Regions from separate parts of the Synechococcus sp. C9 genome, predicted to be linked through region 3. Evidence: riboswitches for the same ligand, from Rfam matches in the RefSeq annotation. Region 3 holds a riboswitch; each other region holds the start of a gene.
The links. Region 3 has a riboswitch for cobalamin ahead of MLD66_RS00645 (DUF1636 domain-containing protein). Riboswitches for the same ligand answer to the same signal wherever they lie in the genome.

Region 1 (2,199 bases), 1.9 Mb from region 3:
AGCCTGCTCCAGCAACAGCACCGACCGACCCCGCTTCGCCAAATGGTAGGCGGCACTGCCCCCCCCTGGACCCGCCCCTACGATAATCACATCGTACTTCACTGCCAAATCCGCTGGTGGTATTGGCTCAAGTCCCGGTAGGGGTCATCGTAGCCGTGACTGTGAGCATGGTGGGAATGGTCGTGGTGGTGATGGGAATGGTCGTGTGAATGGCTGTGGGAATTCCCATATAGAACCTGCTGGCGGAATTTACACATATCGCAGTTCATGGGCATCGTTGCACCGAAGGTTTCCCATTCCCGCTGGCGCACCAGGGCAAATAGCTCCGGAGTAATTCCTAATTCCGGCAGACACGTCACCTCCACCTCCGGGTGTGCCGCCTGCATCTGCCGTGCCATCGCCTGAATTTTTTGCACCAACACCCCGGTAAACAGGAAATGGGGCAGGACGATCACCCGTTTGGGTTGATAGAGCCACACCCGCCGCCACCCCTCCTCCAGCCGGGGATGGGTAATGCCCACAAAACAGGTTTCCACCGTCAGATAGCCACTGCCCTCCCACAACAGACGGGACAATTTCAGCGCATCGCTATTGGCATCCGGGTCACTCGCCCCCCGCCCCACCAGCAGTACGACGGTTTCACTGCGGGGAATGGTGGGATGATCCACCCGGGCTAACCGTTCCTGCCAGAGGCGGAGAATTTCCGGTGCCAGCCCCAAATGCCGCCCGTAGTGAATGGTCAACCCCGGATATTGCCCCCGTGCCCGATCCAACTCCCGGGTAATGTCCAACTTCAGATGCCGTGCCGCCAGGAGTAACAGGGGCACCGCCGACAGTTCCCACCAGCCCGCCTGCACACAGCGAGCAATCCCCTCCTCAATCAGGGGTTCGGTCAACTCCAAAAAACAGGGGATCACCGGGCGACTGGGGTCGAGGGCACCGTACTGCTGGGCAAAATTCAAAAAATCCGCCCGACCTTGGGCATCCCGGGTACCGTGACCAATCAACAGCAGGGGACGGGGTTGGGGCAAGGGCGCCAGCCGAGGCTCCCGATGCGAAACAAATGCAACCATGTTCAACTCCTTAGACCCGTGCAACGCAGGTCAATGTAGGGACAAACCGACCAACGGCATTCAGGCTGAGGGAACTCCCATCACTGCTGCGGCACAGCACCGGATTCGCACCGGATTTTCCCGAAAGGTCAGTTTTAATATCATAGGGGCAGATGTCCCCGACCGGCTGAAGACGTTACTTTTCCTGCCGATTTGGTAGCGGTGGTGTTACCTGGTAAACTTCCAGTAAACTTATAGGTATTCTAAAAAGCAATCCACGCAACCAGGGTACCGATGGCACGTTACTGGATCAAGCGCATTCTGCAAGCAGTTTTAACCTTATTTTTAGCATCAGCTTTGTCCTTTGCCATCATTCAATTGGCACCCGGCGACTATTTGAATAGCCTGCAACAAAACCCCACCATTTCCGCCGAAACGATAGAAGCCCTACGGCAACAATTTGGGCTGGATAAATCTCCCGTTGAGCAGTATTTTCTGTGGCTATCCCAAGCCATTCGGGGCAATTTTGGGGAAAGTTTTGTCTATCGTCGTCCCGTCGCCCTACTCCTCTGGGAACGGGTGCCAGCGACGTTATTATTAGCCGTGGCTTCGTTGATTCTCACCTGGGGTTTGGCGATTCCCTTGGGCATTGTCGCCGCTGTTTATCAAAACCGCCGCCCGGATTACCTTTTGCAAGGGGTTAGCTATTTAGCCCAGGGGTTTCCCAGTTTTATCGCCGGGTTAATTTTATTATTTATCGCCCAACGTACCGGTTGGTTTCCGGTGGGGGACATGACCCGCATTGATTTTGTGGATTTAACGCCCCTGGGTAAGGTTTTGGACATCCTTTGGCATCTGATGTTACCGGCTTTGACGTTGACGATTATTAGCTTTGCGGGTTTGCAACGGTTGATGCGGGGTAATTTACTGGATGTGCTGGGGCAAGATTATATCCGTACCGCCCGTGCCAAGGGTTTACCGGAATCCCGGGTGATTTATGTCCACGCCCTCCGCAATGCGATTAACCCCTTAATTACCCTGCTGGGATTTGAATTTGCCACCCTCTTGAGCGGTGCTTTTATTTCCGAATATTTTTTCAATTGGCCGGGTCTTGGTCGCTTAATTTTACAGGCGGTGACGGCGCAGG
Region 2 (2,199 bases), 1.8 Mb from region 3:
AACAATTCCCGGGTCACATTTCGCCATTGTCCCTGACGATAGTCCAACAAAATTAACTGGGATAAACCGGGTTGTTCTGGGAAAGAAACCGGGTCATAGGGCACGCTATACGCCGCTAAATATTGCCCATTATTTTTGCGGAAAATAGCAAACTCAAACTGTTGGGGATTATCGCTGGCTTGATAGCGAATATAACCATTCGGAACATCCACGGTGGCATAATGCAAATAACGCTGACGGTTTTCAGTAGAACCCAAGGGCAAGAGGGGGGCGGGAATTCCCAGGAAATGTTCTTGGACAGAGCGAAACGGACGGGTCAGCCCAGGACTGCCTTGCAGGAATAACACGATAGTCATGGTTACTATGCCGGTCAAAATAGAATGGGAAGTCTTCATAAGCTCTAGCAAACCAACACCCTATAAACGTTAGATATTTTATCTTAATCTTAACTGAATATGGTCTGAATCATGGGGTTCCAAGGTTTATAATAATCTTAATCCAGTTGATAATCGGGGTCACCCCCGTCCTTGGTTTTGGATAGCCTGCGTAGCGTAGCCATGAGTATGGGTATTCCGGCGAAATAATCTTCTAGTAATGCAAATACATAGAGGTGCCCTTAATTATTATTTACATGAGAATTGATCTGGGGAAAGAATAGTATTGTAAGCTATAAATCTAGCCGTCGGTTTCGTTGGGGAACAGCCAACGGATGTGAAGGGGAAAGCACGGTGTGAATCCGTCACTGTCCCGCAACTGTGATGAGGTTTGGTGCCTCTAAGTCAGGATGCCCGCCGCCGGTTGACAACATAGACCAATCTGCGAGGTACGGATTGATGTTCCAGATATTGCGGCGTTCCCGGCTGGCTCTGTTGGCTGGGTTGGGTGTGTATTGGGTGGTTGGGGCGGCACAACCGGCACAGGCGATGCACATTATGGAGGGGTATTTGCCCCCTGCCTGGGCGATTTTTTGGTGGGTGGTTTTTTTGCCGTTTTTGGTCTGGGGATTTTTTGCCTTGAGGCGCATCACCCGTGAATTTCCCGAGGCCAAGTTGTTGTTGGCTTTGGCTGGGGCGTTTACGTTTGTGTTGTCGGCGTTGAAATTGCCTTCGGTGACGGGGAGTTGTTCCCATCCGACGGGGACGGGGCTGGGGGCGATCCTGTTTGGCCCTGGGGTGATGTCGGTGCTGGGGGGGCTGGTGTTGCTGTTCCAGGCGTTGCTGTTGGCGCACGGGGGGCTGACCACCTTGGGGGCGAATGGGGTTTCGATGGCGGTGGTGGGGCCGTTGGTGGCCTATGGGGTGTATCAGGGGGTGATGCGGATGACCCGGCGGCAAACGGTGGCGGTTTTTTTGGCGGCGGCGCTGGCGGATTTGATGACCTATGTGGTCACGTCTTGGCAGTTGGCACTGGCATTCCCGGCGGTAACAGGGGGAGTTGGTGCCGCTTTTGCCAAATTTGCCACGATTTTTGCCATCACCCAGGTGCCTTTGGCGGTGAGTGAGGGTCTGCTGACGGTGCTGGTGTGGAATTGGCTCCAGACCTATAGCCGACCGGAGTTGGAGTCGTTGGCGTTACTCAAAGAAGGAGCGTGAGGGCGATGCAGAATTCTTCCAAATCCATGACCGGGCTAAATTGGCTATTGCTGGCGGGGGTGGTAGGGCTGGCGGTACTGCCGTTGGTCATTACCCGGAATGGGGCGTTTGAGGGGGCAGATGGTGCGGCTACGGAGGCGATTGAGGCGATGCGACCGGATTACCAGCCCTGGGTGAACCCGGTTTTGGAACCGGCCAGTGGGGAACTGGAGTCCCTGCTGTTTGCGGTGCAGGCGGGGTTGGGGGCCGGGGTGATCGGCTATGTCCTGGGGCGGTATCAGGGGCGCAGTGCGTCCGCTCGGGATGAGCAACATTAAGGCTCGCCCTGGGCTTAAGGCGGATGAACCGGGATGCACCATCATCTGGATGTTTATGCCTATACCAATGCCCTGAGACCCCTGCCGCCGACGCAGAAGGTGGGGTTTGCCCTGGGGATGCTCACCCTGGCATTGGTGGGACAGCCGGTGACCCAAGGGGTGATTGGGCTGTGGATGAGCCGTTGGATTCTGGGGGCGGCGGGGATTCCCCTGGCGGTTTATGGGTCGTTGGTGGGGGGAATGGTGCTGTTTTGGTTAGCGAGTCTACCCGCTCTGGTGGTGGAGGTTGC
Region 3 (2,199 bases):
TCCTGATTGTACCTATCCCGCCGTTCGGACAATTGCCCCGGATGACGTTTGAATCCCCCCAAATAACTGCTGACCACCTGCAATTCCGTCTGGTTTGCGAACTGTAACCAGAGAAAATAATCCCCCGCATATTGCCAGGATTTTAAGCGTTGTAAATCTAATTTTTGATGAACTTTTTGTGTCCAAAACGTGGATTCCTGTTGCACCCGACACCAGGCTTGGTTGTACAAACCATAGGCAAACAATTCCCGCCGGTAGGGGTAGGGCAAATCCATGTGAATCACCTGGGAATGTTGGTTGTAAATTACCCGATAACCCGTTAACCAATCCACCTGACCGGTTTGGATAATATCCGCCACCACCGCAAAGGCTTGGGGGTAATAAAAATCCCCCGCATTTAGATAGGCAATCACATCCCCTGTGGTTTGCGAAAACCCCTGCGCCAAAGCATCATACATCCCCTGGTCTTTGGCAGAATGAATATGCACATTGGGGTAATCGTAACTTTTTAATAATTCCAGGGTGTGATCCGTCGAACCCCCATCCATGACCCAATATTCCAACTGCACCCGCCCGGAACGTACTGCCGTTTGATTCAGTACCGAATCTAAGGTTTCCGCTAAGTAGGGGGCGGCATTGTAACAGGGGGTAACAATCGAAAATTTCATCTGGCAGTGGGGTTCATTCTGCATTAAAGTATAGAAGCCGGTTGGTTGGGGGGTCAGCCCAGCCAGGTAACGGGGAAAGTGTGGTGCAAATCCACCGCTGTCCCGCAACTGTGAGGGAATTGTGCGTCAATTCCTGAGTCAGGATGCCCGCCGGTGTTGTCCTAAATTCTGCGAGGTACAGATGAATGCAATTGTTTCCCCCGCCCCAGGTTAGTTGATCCTTACTCAAATCGGCACCGTTGAACCGTTTTCACCGGTGGGAATAGCCGATTTTCACAGCAATTTTCATGGAATTGGGAATAGTAGCTGTCGGGGCTTAATTCCCGGACTTACTTTCCTTGAAAATCCATCTCTAAATTGGGTGAAATTGCTATGGGTCGCTGGAATAGACGGGTTCTTTCCCGTTTTTCAAGATTAATTTTTGCAGGATTCAATTGACACAATCATTTGGGGTGTGATTTATGACCGTTGATTCCACTTTGTTTGTCTGCACCACCTGTGGGAGTACCTGGGAAGATGGCAAACGCATTGGCACCAGTGCGGGAGAATTTTTGCTTCAGGATTTGCAGGTGGCTTTAGCGGATTCGGGCATCCAACTCCAAGCCGTTAAATGTTTAAGTGCCTGCCTCAATTCCTGTGCGGTAGCGATCACTGCCCCTGGTAAATTTTCCTATGTTTTGGGGCAATTACCGGCGCAAGACCAGCGTTCGGAAACCGTAACCGCCCTGGTGCAATTAGCCCAATTACATCGGGAAAAAACGGATGGCTTTGTACCCTACGGGGAACGACCAGAATTATTAAAAAATCGGGTGTTGGGACGCATTCCGCCCCTGGTTCCGTCTAAGTAGTTCCTGGGTAATTTTATCCATTGGACATCACCAATTTTAGGGGCATCTCCTAATTTGAGTTCTCCCGAATTTCTACATCGCATGGCTAAGATGTTCGGTTGATTCCAGTAATACTGATGCCCTGTATTTCGTTCCACTTTTGAGGTAGCGATGAGTAAAATTCCAGTCACAGTAATCACTGGCTTTTTGGGAGCAGGGAAAACCACTTTAGTTCGCCAGGTATTGCAATCACCCCAGAGTGCCGGTTTAGCGGTTTTAGTGAATGAATTTGGGGAAGTGGGAATTGATGGCTCCCTATTGGAAAACTGTTGCGATACGCCGGTGGTGGAACTGACCAATGGATGCCTGTGCTGTACGGTGCAGGAGGATTTTTTACCCACCATGCGGTATTTGCTGGAGCGACCGACCCCACCGACGGGGATTTTGATTGAGACTTCCGGGCTGGCTCTGCCCAAACCCCTGGTGCAAGCCTTCACCTGGCCGGATATTCGCACCCGGACAACGGTGGATGGGGTGATTACCCTGGTGGATGGGGAGAATCTGCTCACCGGGCAATTGTCCCGCTATTATACTGACGGTGTACCCCTGACTGAACACGATACCCCTTTGGCAGAATTATTGTCAGACCAATTGGCTTGTGCTGACTTGGTACTCCTCAACAAAGCCGATACCCTGACCTCCGA

Region 1: another riboswitch for cobalamin. It lies ahead of MLD66_RS09855 (sirohydrochlorin chelatase); the one in region 3 lies ahead of MLD66_RS00645 (DUF1636 domain-containing protein).
Region 2: another riboswitch for cobalamin. It lies ahead of MLD66_RS09345 (energy-coupling factor ABC transporter permease); the one in region 3 lies ahead of MLD66_RS00645 (DUF1636 domain-containing protein).

The regions. Positions count from the first base shown of each region.
Region 1 is NZ_JALAAD010000001.1:2,009,281-2,011,479, reverse strand. Features, by position in the region: gene MLD66_RS09860 (geranylgeranyl reductase family protein) at 1-102, opposite strand, end outside; gene MLD66_RS09855 (sirohydrochlorin chelatase) at 99-1,073, opposite strand; adenosylcobalamin (AdoCbl) riboswitch at 1,077-1,219, opposite strand; gene MLD66_RS09850 (ABC transporter permease) at 1,347-2,199, shown strand, end outside.
Region 2 is NZ_JALAAD010000001.1:1,905,211-1,907,409, forward strand. Features, by position in the region: gene MLD66_RS09340 (hypothetical protein) at 1-356, opposite strand, end outside; cobalamin riboswitch at 667-811, shown strand; gene MLD66_RS09345 (energy-coupling factor ABC transporter permease) at 834-1,592, shown strand; gene MLD66_RS09350 (energy-coupling factor ABC transporter substrate-binding protein) at 1,598-1,909, shown strand; gene cbiQ (cobalt ECF transporter T component CbiQ) at 1,943-2,199, shown strand, end outside.
Region 3 is NZ_JALAAD010000001.1:128,059-130,257, forward strand. Features, by position in the region: gene MLD66_RS00640 (glycosyltransferase) at 1-668, opposite strand, end outside; cobalamin riboswitch at 690-838, shown strand; gene MLD66_RS00645 (DUF1636 domain-containing protein) at 1,130-1,516, shown strand; gene cobW (cobalamin biosynthesis protein CobW) at 1,667-2,199, shown strand, end outside.